Regions from separate parts of the Achromobacter sp. NPDC058515 genome, predicted to be linked through region 4. Evidence: predicted binding sites of a transcription regulator. Region 4 holds the regulator's gene; each other region holds the start of a gene.
The links. Region 4 encodes FNR, which switches genes on or off when oxygen is low (the NO sensors DNR and NnrR bind a similar motif). Its sites were predicted from a motif close to TTGATNNNNATCAA; they were not measured.

Region 1: a site for FNR is predicted at 4,657-4,670, ahead of ACFWP0_RS04150 (universal stress protein). Genes of this name have one in related genera too.
Region 2: a site for FNR is predicted at 3,339-3,352, ahead of ACFWP0_RS10915 (universal stress protein). Genes of this name have one in related genera too.
Region 3: a site for FNR is predicted at 2,446-2,459, ahead of azu (azurin). Genes of this name have one in related genera too.

The regions. Positions count from the first base shown of each region.
Region 1 covers NZ_JBHXNI010000002.1:196,482-202,344, reverse strand. Annotated here, with positions in the region: gene ACFWP0_RS04165 (LysR family transcriptional regulator) at 6-950, opposite strand; gene ACFWP0_RS04160 (Bug family tripartite tricarboxylate transporter substrate binding protein) at 1,083-2,075, shown strand; gene ggt (gamma-glutamyltransferase) at 2,132-3,742, shown strand; gene ACFWP0_RS04150 (universal stress protein) at 3,757-4,593, opposite strand; gene ACFWP0_RS04145 (FUSC family protein) at 4,710-5,863, opposite strand, start outside.
Region 2 covers NZ_JBHXNI010000005.1:29,241-35,103, forward strand. Annotated here, with positions in the region: gene ACFWP0_RS10895 (biotin-dependent carboxyltransferase family protein) at 1-976, shown strand, start outside; gene ACFWP0_RS10900 (LamB/YcsF family protein) at 990-1,757, shown strand; gene ACFWP0_RS10905 (GntR family transcriptional regulator) at 1,761-2,462, opposite strand; gene ACFWP0_RS10910 (trimeric intracellular cation channel family protein) at 2,601-3,239, opposite strand; gene ACFWP0_RS10915 (universal stress protein) at 3,463-4,332, shown strand; gene ACFWP0_RS10920 (efflux RND transporter periplasmic adaptor subunit) at 4,412-5,545, opposite strand; gene ACFWP0_RS10925 (TolC family protein) at 5,697-5,863, opposite strand, start outside.
Region 3 covers NZ_JBHXNI010000007.1:27,405-33,267, reverse strand. Annotated here, with positions in the region: gene ACFWP0_RS13940 (4Fe-4S binding protein) at 43-2,214, opposite strand; gene azu (azurin) at 2,560-3,009, shown strand; gene ACFWP0_RS13930 (TerC family protein) at 3,224-4,810, shown strand; gene ACFWP0_RS13925 (undecaprenyl-diphosphate phosphatase) at 4,830-5,693, shown strand; gene ACFWP0_RS13920 (UDP-2,3-diacylglucosamine diphosphatase) at 5,802-5,863, opposite strand, start outside.
Region 4 covers NZ_JBHXNI010000016.1:49,685-55,547, forward strand. Annotated here, with positions in the region: gene ACFWP0_RS23745 (SRPBCC domain-containing protein) at 1-159, opposite strand, end outside; gene ACFWP0_RS23750 (ArsR/SmtB family transcription factor) at 60-497, opposite strand; gene ACFWP0_RS23755 (hypothetical protein) at 576-1,775, opposite strand; gene fnr (fumarate/nitrate reduction transcriptional regulator Fnr) at 1,790-2,518, opposite strand; gene ACFWP0_RS23765 (gamma-glutamylcyclotransferase) at 2,606-3,040, opposite strand; gene clpB (ATP-dependent chaperone ClpB) at 3,178-5,784, shown strand.

The DNA of each region.
Region 1 (5,863 bases), on a different contig from region 4:
AGGCCCTAGTCCGCCACCAGGCGCTCGGCCTCCGCGTGCAGGTCGTCGCGGAAGCGGCGCAGCAGCGCCGTGTCGTTGTCGCGGGTCCAGACGGCGCCCAGCTTGGCGAAGGCGATCTCGGGAGCCAGCGCGACGGCGTCCAGGAAGCCAACCTCCTGATAGTGCTCGGCCACCGAGCGGGACAGCACGGTCAGGTAGTCGGTTTCGCGCAGCAGCGTTTGCACCGTGATGATGGACGCGGTCTCGACGCGGGGCGAGGGCACGGGCATGCCCTGGTCCATGAAGGCCTGCTCCAGGCAGCGCCGCATCAGCGTGCCCTGCGGCGGCATGATCCAGCCATAGCGGGCCACGTCCGGCCATCCCGGCGCGGGCGACTGGGCCAGCGGATGGCCCTTGCGCGCCACCACGCGCAGCGCGTCGTCGATCAACAGCGACGAGGCCAGCCCCAGCTTGTGGACGCGGATATCCAGCGGACCGATGATCAGGTCCAGCTCGCGCAGCTCCAGCTTTTCCAGCAGCACTTCCAGCGTGGCTTCGAGCACGTGCAGGAACACGTCCGGGTGCCGCGCCTGGAAGCGCGCGATCGTCTTGGGCAGCAGCGCGGGCGCGGCGGACAGGATGGAGCCGATATGGATCCGGCCCGACAGGCCGGTCTTCAGCGTGTCGAGGTCCTGGTGGGTGCGGCGGATTTCGCCGACCATGCGCCGCGCGTGCGCGGCCAGCAGCTCGCCCGCCGGCGTCAGCGAGAAGTGCGCGCGCCCGCGTTCGCACAGCGGCAGGCCCAATAGCGCTTCGATGTCGGCCAGCCAGTGCGACACCGCCGACTGCGTCATGTGCAGCGCGTCCGCCGCCGCCGTGATGCCGCGCGCCTCGGCGATGGTCAGGAACACCTCCAGGTGCCGGTACTTGAGCTTGCGCGCCCACGGGATGTCGTCGATCTTCCAGTTCATGAGCGAATGCTAATGGAATGTTCTGGATTATTCATTAGCAATTCATGTGTCTGATCGGCAAAATTTGCCGGCAATGCGGCGATCCGCGCTGGTTGCGCACGCATTCCTGCTTACCTGGACGTACCGAGAACAATGATGAAGACAAAGGGAATTTCTACGCTGGCGGCGCGTTTGCTGGCCGGCGCCTGCCTGGCCGCGGCGGCTCATGCGCCCGCCTGGGCGGACACGTACCCGGCCCGGGGCCTGTCGCTGGTGGTGCCGCAGGCGGCCGGCGGCAGCACCGACGCCATTTCGCGCTTGTGGGCGCAGTACGCCGCCAAGAAGCTGGGCCAGCCGGTGGTGGTGGAGAACCGGCCCGGCGCGGGCGGCATCATCGCCGTGCAGTACGCCCTGCGCCAGCCGGCCGACGGCTACACGGTGCTGTCGGCCGGCATTTCGCAGATGGTGCTGAACAAATTCACCTACAAGCCGCTGGCCTACGATCCTGACAAGGACCTCAAGGGCGTGGGGCTGCTGACGACCAATCCGTTCCTGCTGGTGGCCAGCAAGGAATCGGGCATCCGGAACCTGGACGACCTGATCCGCCTGGCGAAGGCGGATCCCCGCGCGCTCAACTTCGCCACGGCGGGCCTGGGCAATTCGACCCATGTGGTGGTGGAAATGCTGCAGCAGCAACTGGGCATCGAAATGACCAACGTGCCCTTCGGCGGCGAAGCCGCCGGGCTGACGGCCTTGCTGGGCGGCCAGGTGCAGGTCATGGCGCCGGTCCTGAGCACGGGCGTGCCCGCCGCGCTTGCCGGCAAGGTCGTGCCGCTGCTGGTGCTGGGCGACAACCGCTATGCCGAGCTGCCCGACGTGCCGTCTGCGGCCGACAGGGGGCTCACGGGCTTTGGCGGCGTGGGCTGGCTGGGCCTGGCCGTGCGCAGCGGGACGCCGCCCGATGTCGTCACGCGCCTGCACGCGGTGACCGAGGAATTCCTGAAGGACCCGGACACGGTGTCGCGCCTGAAAGCCATGCAGGTGGAATTGATGCCGGGGCCCGCCGACGCGCTGGACCGCAAGATCGCCGCCGACACCCTGCAATGGAGCGCGGTGCTCAAGGACATCAACCTGAGCAGCAAATAAGCGCCGCGGCCGGCCCCGAGGGCCGGCCGGCGGGCCTTTCCCGAATGGAGAACAGCATGAACAAACTCACGTCGATGGTGTGCGCGCCGCAGCCGGAAGCGGCCGACGCCGGCATCGAGATCCTGCGCGCCGGCGGCAACGCGGTGGACGCCGCCGTGGCCACGGCCCTGGTGCAGACCGTGGTGGACCCGCTGATGAATGGCATCGCGGGCTTCGGCAGCATGGCCGTGTACCTGCCCGGCCAGACGCATGCCTATCTGGATTTCCACGCCCGCGCCCCGCGCGCGGCGCGGGCCGACATGTGGCTGCACGCCCTGGAGGGCGAGGCCCGCGACGGATTCGGCTTCATCCTGAAAGACCACATCAACGAACTGGGCTACCAGTCCATCGCCACGCCGGGCTCGCTCAAGGCCTTCCACGAAGCGCAGCGCGACTTCGGCAAGCTGCCCTGGGCCGACGTGGTGGCCCCCGCCATCGACTGGGCGGCGCGCGGCTGGCGGGTGCGCCCGCACGTCGAGGAGTTCTGGTCGATGCCGGCCGAACTGGGGCACACGCCGCATTCCGCCCGCCTGCTTTTTTCAGAGGACGGGCGCAAGCTGTACTGCCGCGAGGACGGCGCGCCCAAGCACGTGAACGACCTGGTGGTCAATGCCGACTATGCCGAGGTGCTGCGGCATATTGCGCGGCACGGGGCGGACACCTTCTACCACGGCGAACTCGCCGAACGCATGGCGGACGATGTGCGCGCGCATGGCGGGCTGCTGTCGCGGGAAGACCTGGCGGCGTATGAAGTGCGCCGCCACGAGCCCCTGCGCGGCGCCTTCCGCGGCTACGAGGTGACGACCAATCATCCGCCCGGCGGCGGCCTGATGCTGCTGCAGATGCTGAACGTGCTGGAGCATTTCGACCTGCGGGCGCTGGGGCATAACTCGGTCGAGTACATCCGCGTGGTCGCCGAGGCCATGAAGCGCGCGTCGGCGGACAAGGACAGCCATATCGGCGATCCGGACTTCTTCGACGTGCCGGTCGAGATGCTGCTCTCGGGGGAATATGCGCGGGCGGCGGCCGACGAGATCCGCCGCGGCGTCAAGCGCGATGTGCCCAGGCTCAACAGCGGCAAGCCGTCCAAGGACACCACCCAGGTCAGCGTGGTGGACCAGTGGGGCGGATGCGTGTCGATGACGCATTCGCTGGGGCTGCCGTCGGGCGTCATCACGCCGGGGCTGGGCTTCATGTACAACGGCTGCATGGCGCAGTTCGACCCCCGGCCGGGCCGCGCGGGCTCGATCGCGCCGGGCAAGTCGCGCTTCAGCTCGATGTGTCCGTCCATCCTGTTCAAGGACGGCAGGCCGGCCCTGGTGATCGGCGCGCCGGGCGCCACGCAGATCGTCATGGGCGTGATGCAGGCGATCCTGAACGTGGTGGAGTTCGGCATGACGATGACCGAGGCCGTCAGCGCTCCGCGCTTCTCGGCTACCGGCAATCCGATCGACATCGCCAACCGCATCGGCTTTCGGACCTCGGCGGAACTGGAGGGCCTGGGCTATCAGGTCATCCGCGAAGTGCGCAAGTACGGCTTTGCCTCCGTGCATGGCATCCGCGTGACCGGAAACGGGCTGGACGGCGGCGCGGACCCCAACCACGACGGCGTGTGGATGGGGTTCTAGCCGCCCGCGCCGCGTCAGTGCGAGAACATGATGGGCACCGTCATGCTCTTGAGGATGGATGCGGTGGCGCCGCCCATGGCCCATTCGCGGAACTTGCTGTGGCCGTAGGCGCCCATGACGATGAGGTCGGCGCTGTGGTCGGCGGCCGCATTGAGGATGGTGCTGCCGACTCCCACGCCCTTGATGTCGCGGCGCACGTGGTCCGGCGCCGGCATGCCGTGGGCGACGAAGTACGTGACCAGGTCTTCGAAGGGGATCGCCTCGGCGTTGCGGGTTGCGGCGCCTTCGTCCATGGTCAGCACGACCAGGTGCGAGGCGGCGCGCAGAAGCGGCGCGGCATCGGCCAGCGCGCGGGCGGCTTCGCGGCTGCCGTCCCAGCACAGCATGACGCGGTCGCCGACGACGGGGAACTGTCCGCTGGACGGCAGCACCATGACGGGGCGGCCGGCCGACAGCAGGGCCTGCTCGACGAACTCGTTTTCGTGGGCGGCCTCGACGTCCTCCCGGTTCTGCTGGCTGACGATGATCAGGTCGCTGGCGCGGCCATGCAGCGCGACGGTGGCGCTGGGCGAGGATTCGCTGGCGCGCACGATGGCCGGCACGTCGGCGGCGGCCGCCGCTTCCAGGAACGCGTTCTGCACCGCGCCGCGGCTCTGCGCCTGCAAATCCTTCATGACGCTGAGCGTGCGGGACATCAACACCGATTCGCCGTAGTAATACTGCGGCGGGGCGGAACTGGCATAGATGCCGACCAGTTCGGCCTTGTGGCGCTTGGCCAGCGCCAGCGCCAGCTCGGTGCGGCGCTTGCAGTCGAACCCGTGGTCCAGGTGTACGGAAATGCGGCGATACATGGCGGCCTCCTCAGGCAAAAGCGTTCCATGTGCATATGGTTGCGCTTTACGCAGGCCCGGCCATTGACGCGCATCAAGCAGGCCACGGTTTTCCGGGGCTGGCGCAAGCGCGGCGGCTATTGCGGCGGCTGCTCTCTTTGCACCCGCTCGCGCAGCTGCCTGATCTGGCGCGCCTGCTGCGCGATGCGGTCCAGCGGCGCGGCGAGCGCCGGATCGGCCGCGCCGATGGCGGCGGGAACAGCGAGCGGGCGCGCGCCGTGGCCGGGCGCGGACTCCTGCTCATGCAGCGCCTGCGCGAGCGCCGTTCCGTAGTCGCGCAGTGCGGGCGCGGCCGGCGAATCCGCGGGCAGGGCCGGCTGGATCTCCAGCACGGTGCCCGCGGCGGTGATGCGCCGCATGGCGCTGAGCAGGTTCATGGCGGTGTCGACGTTGCGGTCGCGATGCACCGGGTTCTGCTGCAGCCGCTGCAGCGAGGCCTCGGCATTGTCCGCCGACAGGCAGGCCAGCCGGCGCAGGCCCACGATGTCCTGTGGCGCCTCGCCGCCGCCGCTTTTTTCCTGGATCAGCGCGAGCGTGTAGTCGGCGTGGCGCTCCAGCGCCCGCGCCAGGGCGCCGGCCAGTTGCCGGGGTTCTTTTTCAGGCCAGACCAGTACGCCCACCAGCAGCGCCAGGATGCCGCCCAGCACGCTGTTGAAGGCGCGCAGCGCGGCCAGCATGGGTTCGTAGATCTCGGGTTGCTGGATATGGCTGACCAGGACGAACTGCGAGGTCAGGAAGAAGGTGAAGAGCGCGTAGTGGATGGTGCGGGCGGCAAAGGTGCCCAGCGCGATCGGTAGCACCGCCAAAGCCACGGACAGGGGCGTGCTCAGCACCAGCCCCAGCAGCGAAGCGCCGACGGCGCCGGCCACGCTGCCCGTCACGCGCTCCAGCGTGCGCTGCCAGGTGGTCGCGAAATAGGGCTGCAGGACGAAGACCAGCGTCAGCGACATCCAATACCCGTGATTGACGGCGAAGGTCTTGGATAGGGCGACGGCGATGGTGGCGCCGATGCCCACGCGCAGGGCGTGGCGGAAAGCGTCGGACTCGAAGCCCAGGTTCTGGCTCAGGGTGCGCCAGGCCTGGCGCGCGCGGCTCGGGCCGAGCCGGCTTTGCGCGGGCGCCGCGGGCGCGGCGCCCTGGTCGAACAGGGACTGCATGACGGCCTGGGCGTTATGCAGCAGGCGGTCCAGCACCGGCACCATGGCGGCAAGGTCCGGCGCATACGCCATCG
Region 2 (5,863 bases), on a different contig from region 4:
CAAGCCGGGCATGCTGTCCAGTTTCCAGGACCGCGGCCGCGAAGGCTACCAGCACCAGGGCATCCCGGCCGCGGGCGCCATGGACGAGCGCGCGCACCGGCTGGCCAATGCGCTGGCGGGCAATGACGGCGACCCCGCCACGCTGGAAATCACGCTGGCCGGGCCCACCCTGCGCTTTGACGCGACGGCGTGCTTCGCGCTGGCCGGCGCCGACCTGGGCGCCACGCTCAACGGACAGGACATCCCCCAGCACCGGCCGCTGATCGCGCGAGCCGGCGACATCCTGGCCTTCGGCGCCCGGCCCGCCACGGGCGTGCGCGCGTATCTGGCCGTGCATGGCGGCTTTGCGCTCCCGCCCGTGATGGGCAGCGAGGCCACCTACCTGCGCAGCGGCTTCGGCGGCTTCCAGGGACGCGCGCTGGCCAAGGGCGACGAGATTCCCCTGCGCCGGCCGCTGGCCGGCGGCCGCGACCTGGACGCGCTGCAAAAAGACCTGTGGAACGTGCGCGTGTACCTGCCGGCGGCATTGGGCAACAAGCGCCGCGAAACCATCCGCTTCCTGCCCGGCATGCACTGGCCGGAATTCTCGCCGGCCAGCCGGCGGGCGTTCACCGAATCCGAATTCCGCATCAGCCCGCAGTCCGACCGCATGGGCTACCGCCTGCAGGGTCCGGCGCTGTCCATGAGCCAGCCGCGCCAGATGCTGTCGGAAGCCGCCTGTTTCGGCACCGTGCAGGTGCCCTCGGGCGGCGAGGCCATCATTCTCATGGCAGACCGGCAGACCACCGGCGGCTATCCCAAGATCGCGCAGATCGCCACGGTGGACCTGCCCGCCCTGGCGCAATGCGCACCCGGACAGACCCTGCGATTCCAGCAGGTCGAACTCGAAGAAGCGCAGCGCCTGGACGGCGAGCGCGAACGCGCCTTCGCGCAATTGCGCGACGCGCTGGCGCCGCTGCGCGCGCTGCTGGCCTAGAAAGGGAACCGCTATGAACACCCGCATCGATATGAACTGCGACATGGGCGAAAGCTATAGCGCCTGGACCATGGGCAACGACGCCGCGGTGCTGCAGTACGTCAGCTCCGCCAACATCGCCTGCGGCTTTCACGGCGGCGATCCGGCCACCATGCGCAAGACGGTGGCCGCGGCGCTCAAGCAGGGCGTGGCGCTGGGCGCCCACCCCAGCCTGCAGGACCTGGCGGGCTTTGGCCGCCGCGTCATCCAGATCAGCCCCGACGAGGCCTACGACATCGTGGTCTACCAGATCGGCGCACTGGCCGGCGTGGCGGCGTCCCAAGGCGCGCGGCTGCATCACGTGAAGGCGCATGGCGCGCTCTACAACATGGCGGCCAAGGACGAAGGCCTGGCGCGAGCCATCTGCCAGGCGGTCAAGGACGTGGACGCCTCGCTGATCCTGTATGGCCTCGCGGGCAGCAAGCTGATCGGCGCGGCGCGCGCCATCGGCCTGGCGGCCGCCAATGAGGTCTTCGCTGACCGCTCCTACCAGGACGACGGCTCGCTCACGCCGCGCACGCGCGCCGGCGCCATGATCGAAGACGTCGACCTGGCGGTGGCGCAGGTCGTGCGCATGGTGCGTGAAGGCCTGGTGCGCTCGGTGGACGGCAAGGACGTGCCGGTGCAAGCCGACACCCTCTGTATCCATGGCGACCAGCCCAATGCACTGATTTTCGCCAACGGCATCCGGCGGGCCCTGGAACAGGCGGGCATCGAGGTGCGCACGCCTCCCCGCGGCTGACGCTCAGGCCCGCGGGTAGCGCGGGGCCTGCTCTTCGGCGTCCTGCAGCGCGGCGTCGCGGTAGGTCCGCAGGATCTCCGGCAGCACTTCCACCACGTAGCTGCGCGTCAATTCGGCCGCGCGCTCGAAATCGCGGTTGCCCAGCGCCAGGATGATGCCGTGCGTATAGTTCGGGACCGTGTTGGCCTCCATGGACTGCCGGGCCAGCAGGTAACGCAGCGGCTCGACCTGTTCGTAGAGCTTGCTCAGCATGCTGGTCAGCGGCGTGTTGCCCGTGTAGCGGGCCCCGGCCAGATAGAACTCGCGCGAGGCGGCAATGAATCCGCGCACATCGCGCCTGGCCAGCGCCGCGACGATCGCATCGTGGCAGCTGCGCAATTCGGCCACCAGCGGCGCAACATCGTGCATCTCGGCCACCTGGCGGATGCAGTACGCCTCCAGTTCCGCGCGCAGCATGTACAGGTGGCGGATCTGGGTTTCGGTATAGAGGGTGACCCGGAAGCCCTTGCGCTGGATATGCGTAACCAGGCCGCTCAGCTCCAGCAGGCGCAGGGCTTCCCGGATGGGGCTGCGGCTGGTGCCGAAACGCTGCTCCAGTTCTTGTTCCCGCAGCGGTTGCCCGGGCCTGATAGTGCCGTCCACTATCAACTCACGAATCTGTTCCTGTAGGAAATATGGAATCGTGGCGGGCGCTTTGACGTCCAATCGGCTCCCCTTTTACTGCTTGATGCATGGTATGAGACAGGGGAAAGATACTAGAAATCTATTGAAACACAAATAGGAATATTGTTTCACAATCCGACGACCGGTCCGAAAGGGGCCCGCCCGCCGCCGAATCGGGCGTCAGTCCCAATCGTCGCGGTACACGAATTTGGGCATTTGCCAGTTAAAGCGCAACGCCAGCAGGCGCATCGCGAGACCCGCGGCCAGCGCGATGGGCACGGAGGCGTTGGCCGACAGGCCCAGCGCCTGCGCGCCCAGGTACAGCGCCCCCGTCACCAGCGACACGCTGGCGTACAGCTCTTTGCGGAACAGCAGCGGCACCTCGTTGCAGAGCACGTCGCGCAGCACCCCGCCGGCGCAGCCGGTGATCATGCCGCTGATCAGCACCACGGTGATCGGCAACTGCATCATTTGCGCCACCTGGCAGCCGATGACGGTGAAGGCCACCAGCCCGAGCGCGTCGGCCAGCAGGAACACGGTGCGCAGCCGCCGCATGACCGGCGCGATCAGCGCGGTCAGGATCGCCGCGCCGGCCGTCATCCACAGGTACTCCGGGTGGACCACCCAGGTCAGCGGATAGTGCCCCAGCAGCACGTCGCGCAGCGACCCGCCGCCCAGCGCGGTCACGCACGCAATGATGCAGACGCCCATCCAGTCCATATCGCGCCGCCCCGCGGAAAGGGCCGCCGTCATGGCTTCGGCCACGATGGCGACGAGGTACAGCGTATGCAGCAGAGCGGGCGAGATATCGGAGAGCATGGGGCGGGCGCGGGTTGAGGCAGGTCCCATTGTATTGAGCCTTGCCGCGGCCCGCGCCCATTGCCTGCCGGCGCGCCATCCCGTACCCTCGTTCTTGCGTTGACATCGATCAAGCCCCGTTCCGTTTCGCGGCGAGACAATGGGGACATGCCCGACTGGGCGGTAACAGCCAGGCAGCGCGGACGCGGGAGCCGCCGATCTGGCCACAACCGGGAGATAACGTATGACACAGCAAACTGGCCCCATCCTGTTGGCCACCGACCTGAGCGCACGGGGCGACCGTGCCCTGGATCGCGCGTTGCAGTTGACGAAGGAACTCAACACCAAGCTGATCGTGCTGCACGTCATGGAATCCCATGCCACGCCCGCGCGCCTGACCACGCCGGTCTGGCGGCGGCTGTCGACGGACCACAAGGGCCTGGCCGAGCGCGAGCTGGCCGAAGACCTGGAGGCCGCCGACGTGCCGACCGAGGTCGTGGTGGTCAAGGGAGATCCGCTCGCCCGCATCATGGAAACGGCCGATAGCTATGGTTGTTCGCTGATCGTCACCGGCATCGCCCGCGACGAAACGCTGGGCCGCCTGCTGCTGGGCACCACCGTGGAAAAGCTGGCCCGCCAGGCGCGCCAGCCGGTGCTGGTGGTGAAGAACCGCCCACGCAAGCCGTACCGCGACGTGCTGGTCGCGACCGACTTCTCGGCCGGCTCGCGCGAGGCGCTGCGCGCCGCGCTGCGGCTCGTGCCGAACGCCGAGCTGACCCTGTTCAACGCCTACGAAGTGCCCTTCCAGGGCGTGACCAAGCCCGATGACGCCGTCGTCAACAGTTTCTACAAGACCGCGGAACAATGCGCAGAGCGGTTCATCGCGGAAACGCCGGAGCTGCCCAAGGGAGTGCCGCCCAAGGTCGTGCTGGAAGCCGGCCAGCCGGAGACCGTGCTGTCCGAATACTCGTTCAACCACCGTTCCGACCTGGTCGTAACGGGCACCCACGGCCGCACGGGCATCCTGCGCACCGCCATCGGCAGCGTGGCCGAACGGCTGCTGGAAGCCCTGCCCAGCGACGTGCTGATCGTCAGGCTCGCTGGCGACGAATAATCCGGGCAAACGAAGAAGGCGGCGCTTGCGCGCCGCCTTCGGACTGCTGATAAACCCCAGGTTTTTCGGGCCAGGGGGTTTAACCTGTGGGCACAAGCACATAGCCCGCCTGCAAGCCTTGTATTTCAATACCCTGGATGATGGCCCGGCCCGGCGTGACTACCGTTTTCGATGGCGCGGCGTCAGGGGTTGCGCGATACATGACGTAGGTTGCTCCTTCATCGTCCGTGCGCAGGGCCTGGGGCGGCACCACAATGCCTTGATCATTCCGGTACAGGATGACCGCCAGACGGGCGCTCATGCCGAGCCTGGCCTGTCGCGCAGCCCCGGCCTGCGGCGCATCAACTGAAATCACGACGTCATAGTGGGCGGCGGCACCCGGCGCGCCTGCCGCGTTGCCTTGCACCGCGATGGTGGCGATACGGCCAGCCAGCGTTTGACCGGGAAAGCCGTCGCCTGTGATTTGAACCGGCATCCCTTCGAGCAATTGATGCAGATCGGCTTCTTCCACTCTGGCGAGCACCTGGATGCGATCCAAGCCGATCACCGTCAGCAACGGTGCCCCTTGGGTCACCTGCAAACCCGGCTGGACGATGATGGCCTTGCTGCCGTCTTGCGGTGTTGGCCGAACAACCACGCCTGCAAATGGCGCCTTGAGATCCTGCCGTTCACGTTGTTTCGTCACGGCTTGATAGCGTGCCTGCGCGTTGGTCAGCTCCATTTCAGCAATCTTCAGCCGCATGCCTTTCCCGCGCGCTTCGGCGGTGCGCAGCTCGTCCCCGGCGATGAGAAAATCCTGTTGCTGTCTGCGCACTTGCTGCGCGAGCGTATCGACTTCCATGCGGGCGACAATGCCGCGCTCGAACAGCGCCCGCGTGTCGCGCAGGTTTGCCTGGGCTACATCCAGTGCCGAGCGGGCATTCTGTACGGCGTGCCGGGCACGGAAAACTTCCGGGCTGTTGTCCCAGTTGCGCAGTTGATGAGCTTCCCGTTGTGCCTTGAGCAGCTCTGCCTGCGCCTGGCGCACCTGGATTTCGATCTGTCCTGTGTCCATGCGCAGCAGCGTCTGGCCCGCCTCGATGGCCTGGCCTTCCTGCGCCAGCACTTCGCGGATGACACCCTCGAACGGGGCGGACAAAGTCTCCTGCCGCGCGGCCTGAATACGCCCGATCATTCCCAAGTGCTGTTCGACCCGTTGAGGTCGCACCAGCATCCAATTAGCCTGTTCAGCCTGTGACGGCGCGTCGCCGCCATCCCTCCCGGACTCCCACCGCACTACTGCCACCACCAGAAGCAGCACCAAGAGCGCCGACGGGATGGGCCGGCGGCGGACAGGCGCAAAGAGACGGTCTGGCAGACGGCATCTAGTCATTAAGTGCTATATCCCACCTTTGCAGCGTGGTGCCCAGCGTGTGATCCAGTTCAGCCTGCGCGGTCAGGTAGCTGATGAGCGCATTGAGCCGTGCATTCTCGGCATTGCGCAGATCGCCTTCGAAGCTCAGCACCTGGAAGTTGCTGGAGCGGCCCACGG
Region 3 (5,863 bases), on a different contig from region 4:
AGATAGGAACGGCGCGCTGCGCCGCGGTACGAAAGTCGGGGTTCAGGACTCGGCGGGCGGCCGGCTTGCCGGCGCGCTCATGTTCGGGGCGCGGCGCATGACGACCTCCTGCACCGCCGGCTCGGCGGCCGGGGCGGCGCGCCGCTCGCGCTTGGCCTTCTTCTGGATCAGGTGGGGACACTTCTGCTGGTGGTGGTAGAGCATCTGGCAGTGCAGGCACTGGATGCACTCGTTCGGGTTGATCTCCCCGGTCGGGTCGATCGCCTGCACGGGGCATTCGAGATTGCAGCGCTGACAGGGGTTGCCGCAGTCGCGGTAGCGCCGCAGCCAGTTGAAGATGCGCAGCCGGGCGGGAATGGCGAGCGCGGCGCCCAGCGGACAGAGATAGCGGCAGAAGAAGCGCTCGACGAACAGCCCGGCAACAAGCAGCGCCACGGCGAAGGCCACGAATGGCCAGTAGCGCATGAAATGCAGGATGATCGCCGTCTTGAAGGGCTCCACCTCCGCGAGCTGTTCCGCGACCGCCAGGTCATACAGCGAGAAGCCGAAGAGCAGCAGGAAGATCACGTACTTCAGAGTCGACAGCCGCTGGTTCACGCCATGGCGGATCTTCAGCTGGCGCACGCCCAGGCGCTTGGCGACGCGGTTGGAGAGCTCCTGCAGGGCGCCGAACGGGCACAGCCATCCGCAGAACGCGCCCCGGTTCCAGAACACCATCGAGATCGCGGTGGCGCACCAGAGGATGAACACCAGCGGGTCCATCAGGAAGTACTCCCAGCGGAAATCGGTGCGCAGAGCGGAGAAGAACGTCAGCACATTGACGATGGACAGCTGCGCCTGGCCATACCAGCCGATCCAGAACAGCGCGAACGCCAGGAACGCCAGGCGCAGCCGGTCGTGCAGGAGGGGGCGGGCGGCAAGCTGGTCCTGGAAGAAGAAGATGCCGACCAGCACAGTAAGCGCCGCGGTCAGGATGGCGATCTGGCCGGCCTTGCCCTGCCAGATCTGCTTCCACAGGGCGGGCGCGGCGTCCGCCGCGTCGGCGGCAGGCGCGGCCGCGGGGGCCTGCGGCGCGGGCGCGGCGGGCTCGACCGCGCGGGTGTAGGCGCGCGGCAGCTCGTAGGGCAGGTCGAAGGTGACGAAGGCCTTGTCGGAGACGCTGAGCACGCGCTGCACCATGAGCTGCAGGCGCCAGGGCTTGACCGGGTCCAGCGCGGCGTCCTCGGGCACGACGAACAGCGCCACCTCGCGCAGCGCCGGGGCGCCCGCCGCGCTGACGTCCGCCAGGCGCTGATGGTTGCGGTCGCGAAACCGGAAGCTGCTTTCGTCCTGGACGACCTCGATGCGGTCGAAGATGCCGCCGCGCACGTAGCCGGAGCCCTTGAACGAGTAGGCGCCATTGCCGGCGACCAGCACCGCCTGCTGGCCCGGCTTGAGCCGTTCCTTCAGGCGCTGCCATCCCGTGTCGCCCAGCAGGCTGCGGCCGATGGAAGGGGCGCTGACCAGGGCGACATAGAGGTCGATGAATGTGTCGTCCTGTCCGCTCTCGCGATGCTCCGCCGCATCCTTCCTGCCCGACTGCAGGAATGCCTGGTTCACGTCTTCCGGCGACAGGCGCAGGTTTCTCACCGCGCCCGAATCGAGCAGCGCCTGCCATGATTGCGTCTCGGCCTGCCCCTCGTCCAGGACGCGGGCGGCCGCGGCGGGCGCGGCCTGGCGCGATGCGCCGGCCTTGTCGATGCCGTGCGCGCGCGCCACCGCGATGGCGGACCGCGTGATGGTGTCGCCGATCACCATGAGGGTGACCGTGGCGCCGCTGACGATGTCGACGGGCGGCGGCGCGCCATGGCGAGGGGGCGACTCCACGAAGTTCAGGCCGACATAGCCCTGTATGAAATGGTCGACCTTGGACTGCGGGATGCCGATCAGCACGATGGGCTCGTGATGCTCGACCAGCTTTGCACCGACGATGCGTCCGCTGTCCGATAGCCCCACGAGCACGTCGATGGGTTTGCTGGAGTAGCCGCGGGTGTTGACCACATCGGAAGTGAGGTAGACGAGGCCGAGCTGCCGGTCGCCCGAATAGGCGCGCGCAACCATCGGCTTGCCTTCGGCGGGGCCCACGCGGTCGGCGCCGGGAAACACGGCGTCAATCGGCGTGGAGGCCAGGAACTCCGGCAGGCGCTGGGCCTGCGCCGCATGTCCGATGAACATGCACGACAGCCATAAAGCAAAGAGCGCGGCCTGAATGCATCGTGTGTATCCGTGACTTGCTGCTGTACTGCCGCGCATGCTGAACTCTATTGGTCGTGTTTGCTTACAGGCATCCTACGAACATGCAACGGGATCAGGCTTGCGGTTTGTCAATCCAGCCCTCGGCGCCGGCAATAGCCCTACGATCCGTAGGGGATGATCCCTATATTTGCGGGGTATGCGATGGTCTGCTTGACGGATGTCAAGCGCGCCAAAATGGGGCAGCCCTACACTGGTGCGCGGCGGCAACGGCATCGGCATATGGCCGGCGCGCGTGCATCGGCCGCTGTGTCATCGGAGAGATTCATGCTGGCAAAAGCCACCCTAGCCCTTCTTCTGTCTGCGTCCAGCCTGCCCGCGCTGGCGGCGCAATGCGAGGCCACCGTCGAAAGCAACGACGCCATGCAATTCAATGTCAAGGAAATGGTCGTCGACAAGAGCTGCAAGCAGTTCACCGTCCACCTCAAGCACGTCGGCAAGATGGCCAAGGTCGCCATGGGCCACAACTGGGTGCTCACCAAAGAGGCGGACAAGCAAGGCGTCGCCACCGACGGCATGGGCGCCGGCCTGGCCCAGGACTACGTGAAGGCGGGCGACGCCCGCGTCATCGCCCACACCAAGGTCGTGGGCGGCGGCGAGTCCGATTCCGTGACGTTCGACGTGTCCAAGCTGGCCGCTGGCGAAAACTACGCGTTCTTCTGCTCCTTCCCCGGCCACTGGGCGATGATGAAGGGCACGCTGAAGATCGGCGGATAATCCCCCGCAGTTCGTCGAGACGACGCGAGAGCCGGCCAGCGAGCCGGCTTTTTCGTGCCCGGGGCTGTTGCGGCAGGCGGCTCGGCAAGCCGCGCCAGCACTAGTTCTTTTAGTCGAAAGCCCCTGTCCATCAGGCTTACGGAGGGGGTGCGTCACCGGCGTGTCATGGATTTTCCATGTACGATTACCGGTCGTGTAACTTCTGGAGCTCCTGATGGAGTGGCTGCTGGACCCCGCTGCGTGGGTCGGCTTGCTTACCCTGGTCGTCCTTGAGATCGTCCTGGGCATTGATAACCTGATTTTCATCGCCATCCTGGCGGACAAGCTGCCCCCCGCGCAGCGCGATCGCGCGCGCATCATGGGCCTGAGCCTGGCGCTCATCATGCGCCTGGGCCTCTTGTCGGTCATGTCGTGGCTGGTCACCCTGACCACCCCCTTGTTCTCCATTGGTCCGCTGTCGCCCTCGGGGCGCGACCTGATCCTGATGATCGGCGGCCTGTTCCTGCTGTTCAAGGGCACCATGGAACTGCATGAGCGCCTGGAGGGCAGCCTGCACCCCGGCTCGTCCGGTCCGCGCGTGTACGCCAGCTTCTGGGTGATCGTGACGCAGATCGTGGTGCTGGACGCGGTGTTCTCGCTGGACTCCGTGATCACCGCGGTGGGCATGGTGGACCACCTGGCCATCATGATGATCGCGGTCATCATCGCGATCGGCATCATGCTGCTGGCGTCCAAGCCGCTGACGCGCTTCGTCAACGCCCACCCCACGGTGGTGGTGCTGTGCCTGGGCTTCCTGCTCATGATCGGCTTCTCGCTGCTGGCCGAGAGCTTCGGCTTCAAGGTGCCCAAGGGCTATCTGTACGCCGCCATCGGCTTCTCGGTGGCCATCGAGGCGCTCAACCAAGTGGCGCGCCGCAACCTGCTCAAGCTGGACGCGCGCCGCCCGATGCGCGAACGGACGGCCTCGGCCGTGCTGCGCATGCTGGGCAAGCGGCCGCCCGCCAGCGACGAACTCGACCTGCCCCATGCCAGCGGCCCCTCCGTTCCCGCCTTTGGCGTGGAAGAGCGGAACATGGTCAGCGGCGTGCTGACCCTGGCCGAACGCTCCATCCGGTCCATCATGACGCCGCGCACGGACGTGTCCTGGATCAACATCGACGACGATCCCGAGACCATCCGGCACCAGATCACCGAGGCGCCCCACAGCTTCTTCCCGGTCTGCCGGGGTTCGCTGGACGAGGTGCTGGGCATTGCCCGCGCCAAGGACCTGGTGGCCGACCTGATCACCGAGGGCCGGGTGCGCCGCAACCGCCTGCGCGACCCCATCATCGTGCACGAGGCCATCGGCATCCTGCGCCTGATGGACACGCTCAAGCGCTCGCGCGGCCAGCTCGTGCTGGTGGCCGACGAGTTCGGCGCGATCGAAGGCCTGGTGACGCCCATCGACGTCTTCGAGGCGATCGCCGGCGAATTCCCCGACGAGGACGAACTGCCCGACATCGTGGCCGACGGCGACAACACCTGGAAGATCGACGGCGCGGCCGACCTGCACCATGTCGAACAGGTGCTGGAAACCGAAGGCCTGGTCGACGAGGCGCAGGACTTCTCCACCCTGGCGGGCTATCTGCTGTCGCGCTTCGGACATCTGCCCAAGCCGGGCGACGTCTGCGATTACCAGATCCACCATCAACATTTCCGCTTCGAAGTCCTGGAAATGGATGGCCGCCGCATCGCGCTGGTGCGTGTCGAGAAGCGGCCCCAAGAGCAGCTTTCCGACGAAGCATCCCTAGCCAACGACTAACAGAGATCCTCCAAGCACCGTGACCGAGAACGCGCTCTACCTGATCAAGGCATTCGTCCTGGGCATTCTGGAAGGCCTGACGGAATTCATCCCCGTGTCCAGCACGGGCCACCTCATCCTGGTCGGCGACTGGCTCAACTTCCAGTCCGGCGAGGGCAAGGTCTTCGAGGTGGTCATCCAGCTCGGGTCCATCCTGGCCGTGATGTGGGTGTTCCGCGCGCGGCTGCTCAGGCTGGTGCGAGGCACGCTGACCGGCGTGGCCAGCGAAGTGGCCTTCACCCGCAACCTGCTCATCGCCTTCCTGCCGGCGGCGGTGATCGGCGCGATCTTCATCAAGACCATCAAGTCGGTGTTCTACCACCCCGCCGTGGTCGTGGTGACGCTGGTGCTGGGCGGCCTGATCATGCTGTACGTGGAGCGCCGCGCGCACCACACGCCCGGAGACGCGCCGGGCGCGGCCGACGACACGGCTTCCGACGAACGGGCTTCCGCGCACACGCTGGAGCAGATCACCTGGAAGCAGGCGCTGGGCGTGGGCGTGGCGCAGTGCTTCGCGATGATCCCCGGCACCTCGCGGTCGGGCGCCACCATCATCGGCGGCATGATCGCCGGCATCCAGCGCAAGACGGCTACCGAGTTCTCGTTCTTCCTGGCCATGCCGACCATGCTGGGCGCGGCGGTCTACGACATGTACAAGAACTTCGGCCTGCTGACCCAGCACGACCTGTCCGGCATCGCGGTGGGCTTCATCGCGGCGTTCCTGAGCGCCATGGTGGTGGTGCGCGCCGTGCTGCGCTTCGTGGCCAACCACACCTACCGCGTGTTCGCCTGGTACCGGATCGTGTTCGGCGCCATCGTCGCGGCCTGGATCTTTACCCGCTGACGTTTTACCCGCTGCCCGCCATGGCGGACAGCAATGAAAAAGGGCCGCTTGATGAGCGGCCCTATTTCTTGGCTTTTCCGTGACGCGGCGCGACGCCGCGCAGGTCGCCTACGATTCTGTTTCCAGGTCGTAGAACTCCAGGCCGTCGCGGTCGATGACCAGCCAGCCGC
Region 4 (5,863 bases):
GCGCACGTCGGTCTCGGCCATCAGGACTTGCCGGGTTTCGGCGGGGCCGAACCAGCGCATCAGCGCTTGCGGGTCCGTCCAGGCGCGCCAGACGCGTTCGACGGGGGCGTCGAAACGCCGCTGGAGCCGGAGTTCGAGGGGGGAGGTTCGGTTTGCCATGGGTGTATTTCCTCTTCGTGATAGAGATACCGCGCCAGCGAATCCAGTTGCCCGTTCCAGAACTTTTCATAGCGGGCCAGCCATGCGGACGCGGCCTGCATGGGCTCTGGCGACAGCGTGCAGCTCACCACGCGGCCGTCCTTGGCGCGGGCGATCAGGCCGGCGCCTTCCAGCACCCGCAGGTGCTTCATGAAGGCGGGCAGGGACATGGCGTGAGGCTGGGCCAGCGCGCTGACCGATGCCGATCCCTGTTCCAGGTCCGCCAGCACCCGGCGCCGCGTGCCATCGGCCAGCGCCGAAAAAATGCCGTCGAGGGTGTCGTCGTTAAAGTTAACCATAAGGTTAAGTGTCGGGCCGGCAAGGCATGCCTGTCAAGCCATGCAACTCCGGAATTTCCCTAAACCCGCGGGCAGCGTCTATTTGCCGCGCGGCTTGATGATGTCGCAGGCGGCGGCGTTGCCGGTGGTCTGGGCGCCGTCGCCCAGCAGCGCGCGCACGCCGCAGACCGATCCGAACATGCGCTTGCTGTCGTGGCCCACGCCGCCCACCTCGAAGCTGCTGTGGCGCAGCGCGACGGGTTTGGCGCCGCGGCCGGCCAGCACGTGCTCGTACTGCACGTAGCCCGTGCCGCGCGCGAGCCGGGTCGCGCCCTGGGCTTCCGCGCCGCAGGCCTTGTCCAGCAGCCGGTGCTCGGGGTTGTTGTCCGCGCCGCCCAGCAGATAGATCACGTCGCGCGCCGCGTAGCGCACGAAGAGCCGGGATTCTTCGGTTCCCCGCGCGTAGGCGGGCAGCTTGTCCGTGCCGTACTTGTACTGGTTATAGGTGGGGCAGATGCCGCGTTCGTAGGGCGCATAGCCCTTGCCGTCCGCGCGCGGCCGTTCGTTGGTCAGGTACAGGTAAGAAGAGGGGTTGGCGACGACGTAGCGCAGCGCCAGTCCGTCGCGGCGCAGCGGGCCGTCGATGTTGTTCAGCACCGCGTAGCGATGCACCAACTGCGCGCCGCCGGAGTGTCCGGCCAGCACGATGTTCGCCAGGGATGCCAGGCGCTTGCGATCGTCCAGGCTGCGCAGCAGGTCGTCAAGCACCTGGAACGAGCTGACCGGCGCGGGCCGGCCCGCCGCCTGGACGCTGTCTTCGCCGTCTTCCCAGCTGGCCTTGCGCCAGGCCGCCATGCCGCCGAAACCCGAGTCGATGGATCCGGAGAAGCGCGGCGCCAGGATCAGCGTCTCGCGCTCCCGGTCGGGGTTGCCCGCCAGCAGGGCGGCGGCGGTTTCGTAGTAGTGGTCGGCGTCGCGCTTGACGCCGTGGATGACGACGAGCACCTGCTTGATGCCGCGCAGGTCGTCCTTGGCCAGGTTGCGGTTGGCGTAGACCGGCATCTTGTACCGGTGCCCCGGCTTGCCGAGTTCCACCGTCTGCCAGCTCAGGGGCGCCGCGCGCTTGGGCGCAGGCACGATTTCATCGTAGTCGTAGGGGTCGGGCAGCGGCGTTTGGGCGCGCGCGGCCAGGGGCGCCAGCGTGGCGGCCATGGCAAGCGAGGCGGCCAGGCAGCGCGCCAGGCGCGGCCCGCGAGCCTGCCATGCCTGGGACACAGAGCTTGTGGGCGCGCGGCGCATGGCGCGGCAGACGCTCAGCAGCCGTCGTGGCCGAGCAGTTGCTTGAGCGCGGCCAGGTCCAGGATGCGGACCTCGCGCTGGTTGATCTTGATCAGGCCGTCGCGCGCAAAGCGCGAGAACAGGCGGCTGACCGTTTCCAGCGTCAGGCCCAGGTAGTTGCCGATCTCTTCGCGGCTCATGCGCAGCACGAACTCGGTGGACGAATAGCCCAGCGAGGCATAGCGCTGCGACAGGTTCAGCAGGAAGGCCGCCAGGCGCTGCTCGGACCGCATCGAGCCCAGCGAGGCCAGCATCTGGTGCGAACGGGTGATCTCGCGGCTCATCAGGCGGCGGAACTGCTGCTGCAGCGACGGCAGGTGCGCGGCCACGCGATCGACTTCGTTCAGCCGGATGACGCAGACCTCGGAATCTTCCAGCGCCACGGCGGCCGACACGTGCTTGCCATCCAGCATGCCGTCCATGCCGACGATCTCGCCCGGCAGGTGAAAGCCGGTGATCTGGATCTGGCCGGTCGCGTCTTCCAGTTGCGTCTTGAGGCTGCCGAAGCGCACGCCGTACACGGCGTCCAGCGGGTGGTCCAGCGAATACAGCGTCTTGCCTTTTTCAAGGCGGACACGCTCCTTCACCAGCTCGTCCAGCTTTTCGACTTCGGCGGCTGCCATGCCCACGGGAACGCAGACGTGCCCCAGCATACATGTGGAACAGTGAGCGGCATCAGGGGCAATGGGGACCCGTTTTTGCATACGATGACCTTTAGAGTGCCCATTGCGCGGCGGAAGGCCGGAACGGGTGCAAAGCGTGAGACAGGCGTCTATTGTAGTCCGTTGTTACTACGGGTGTCTTACCGGGCGCCGGGCAAGCCGGTAGGCAATCCAGTCCTCGCCGGCGATGGCGACGGCCGCGGCGCACAGCGCCGGGTCGACGGGGTAGTACTGGCAGGTCACCAGGCCGCCCCGGTCCGGGGCTTCCAGGCGGGCCTCGATCTCCCTGCGCACGAAAAGGCAGGGCTGGCCGGGCACGTACTCCTCGATCTCGTCCATCAGCGCGATCAGCGCCGGGTCCACCCGGAAAACGTCGCCCCGCACGCGCCTGCCGTTGTCCGCCGGGATCAGTCCGGGCCAGTCGCCAAAGTCCACCAGCATGCCCGGCACGCTGGCCGGGCCGACGTGGCAGGGAGCGGGCAGCCCCCGGCTGGCGGCGGCTTGCGCCAGATCGTTGATTTCGCCTGCTCGTAGGGTGCCGTAGACAAAAACGTATATGCTCATTGTTCAGTTGCTGCTGCACGTCGAAGAGACCATGAGGCTGGCCGGGTGTTGAAATTTTCTCATCCGGCCGCATATTCAGGTTATCGAGCCCGCCGGCACGTATCGGTCAGGCTCCCCAACAAGCCACAACGACCATTATGCGATTCGACAAACTTACTACCAAGTTCCAGCAAGCCCTGGCCGACGCTCAAAGTCTGGCCGCCCGCAACGACCACCCCTACATCGAGCCCGTCCACGTGCTGTCCGCCCTGCTGTCGGATTCCGACAGCGGCGCCGGCAGCCTGCTGGCGCGCGCCGGCGTGGCGGTCAACCGGCTGGCGCCGGCCCTGGAAAACGCCCTGAAGTCCCTGCCGCAGGTGCAGGGCGAGGACAACGTCCAGGTGGGCCGCGACCTGCAAGGCGTGCTGACGCGCACCGACAAGGAAGCCGCGCGCCGCGGCGACACCTACATCGCCAGCGAACTGTTCCTGCTGGCGCTGGCCGACGACAAGGGCGATGCCGGCCGCATCCTGCGCGACGCGGGCCTGCAGAAGAAGGCCCTGGAAGCCGCCATCGACGCCGTTCGCGGCGGCGAGAACGTCTCCGGCGCGGAAGGCGAGGCCAACCGCGAAGCCCTGTCCAAGTACACGATGGACCTGACCGAGCGCGCCCGCCAGGGCAAGCTGGATCCGGTGATCGGCCGCGACGACGAAATCCGCCGCACGATCCAGATCCTGCAGCGCCGCACCAAGAACAACCCCGTGCTGATCGGCGAGCCCGGCGTGGGCAAGACCGCCATCGTCGAGGGCCTGGCGCAGCGCATCGTCAACGACGAAGTGCCCGAGAGCCTGCGCGGCAAGCGCGTGCTGTCCCTGGACCTGGCGGCCCTGCTCGCCGGCGCCAAGTTCCGCGGCGAATTCGAAGAACGCCTGAAGGCCGTGCTCAAAGAGCTGGGCCAGGACGACGGCCGCAACATCGTCTTCATCGACGAGCTGCACACCATGGTCGGCGCGGGCAAGGCCGAAGGCGCGATGGACGCCGGCAACATGCTCAAGCCGGCGCTGGCGCGCGGCGAGCTGCATTGCATCGGCGCGACCACGCTGGACGAATACCGCAAGTACATCGAAAAGGACGCCGCGCTGGAGCGCCGCTTCCAGAAGGTGCTGGTCGACGAGCCCGATGTGGAATCCACCATCGCCATCCTGCGCGGCTTGCAGGAACGCTATGAAATCCACCACGGCGTTGAGATCACCGACCCGGCCATCGTGGCGGCGGCGGAACTGTCGCACCGCTACATCACCGACCGCTTCCTGCCCGACAAGGCCATCGACCTCATCGACGAGGCCGGCGCCCGCATCCGCATGGAAATCGACTCCAAGCCGGAGGTGATGGACAAGCTGGACCGCCGCATCATCCAGCTAAAGATCGAGCGCGAGGCCGTCAAGAAGGAAACGGACGACGCGTCCAAGCGCCGCCTGGGCGTCATCGAAGACGAACTGGAAAAGCTGCAGCGCGAGTACAACGACTACGAAGAAATCTGGAAGGCCGAGAAGGCCGCGGTGCAGGGCACCCAGGCCATCAAGGAAGAGATCGACAGCGTGCGCGCCGAGATGGCGGAACTGCAGCGCAAGGGCCAGTTCGACAAGCTGGCCGAGCTGCAGTACGGCAAGCTGCCCGATCTGGAATCGCGCCTGAAGGCCGCTGAAGTGGGCGCCGCCGAGGCGGCCGAGAACGCCGAAGGCGACGAGTCCCGTCCGCGCCTGCTGCGCACGCGGGTCGGCGCGGAGGAAATCGCCGAGGTCGTGTCGCGCGCCACCGGCATTCCCGTGTCCAAGATGATGCAGGGCGAACGCGAGAAGCTCCTGCACATGGAAGAGTTCCTGCACAAGCGCGTGGTGGGCCAGGACGAGGCCGTGCGCCTGGTGTCCGACGCCATCCGGCGTTCCCGCGCAGGCCTGGCGGACCCGGCGCGGCCGTATGGCTCGTTCCTGTTCCTGGGCCCGACGGGCGTGGGCAAGACCGAGCTGACGCGCGCCCTGGCCGAGTTCCTGTTCGACTCCGAAGAGCACATGATCCGCATCGACATGAGCGAGTTCATGGAGAAGCACTCGGTGGCGCGGCTGATCGGCGCGCCGCCCGGATACGTGGGCTACGAAGAGGGCGGCTACCTGACCGAGGCCGTGCGGCGCAAGCCCTACAGCGTCGTGCTGCTGGACGAAGTGGAAAAGGCCCATCCGGACGTGTTCAACGTGCTCCTGCAGGTGCTGGACGACGGGCGCCTGACCGACGGCCAGGGCCGCACCGTGGACTTCCGCAATACCGTGATCGTCATGACCTCCAACCTGGGTTCGCACCATATCCAGACCCTGGCGGGCCAGCCTTACGACGTGATCAAGGAAGTGGTGTGGGACGAGCTCAAGCAGACGCTGCGGCCCGAGTTCCTGAACCGCATCGATGAAGTGGTTGTGTTCCATGGCCTGGAAGCGCAGCACATCGAGTCCATTGCCCGCATCCAGCTTCGCCGCCTGGGCGAGCGCCTGGAAAAGCAGGAGATGCGCCTGGAAGTCACCGAACCGGCGCTGGCGGAACTGGCCCGCTCCGGCTTCGATCCGGTGTTTGGCGCGCGCCCCTTGAAGCGCGCGATCCAGCAGCAGATCGAGAACCCGGTGGCGCGCCTGATCCTCGAAGGCAGGTTCGGCCCGCGCGACGTGGTGCCGGTGGACTGGCAGGACGGCGAGTTCATCTTCACCCGAACGCTGCAGTAAGCAAAAGCCCGGCGCAAGCCGGGCTTTTTTTTGCCGCAGCGGTGCGGCAGGCGTCCGATATTACTGAAATTCCCACAAA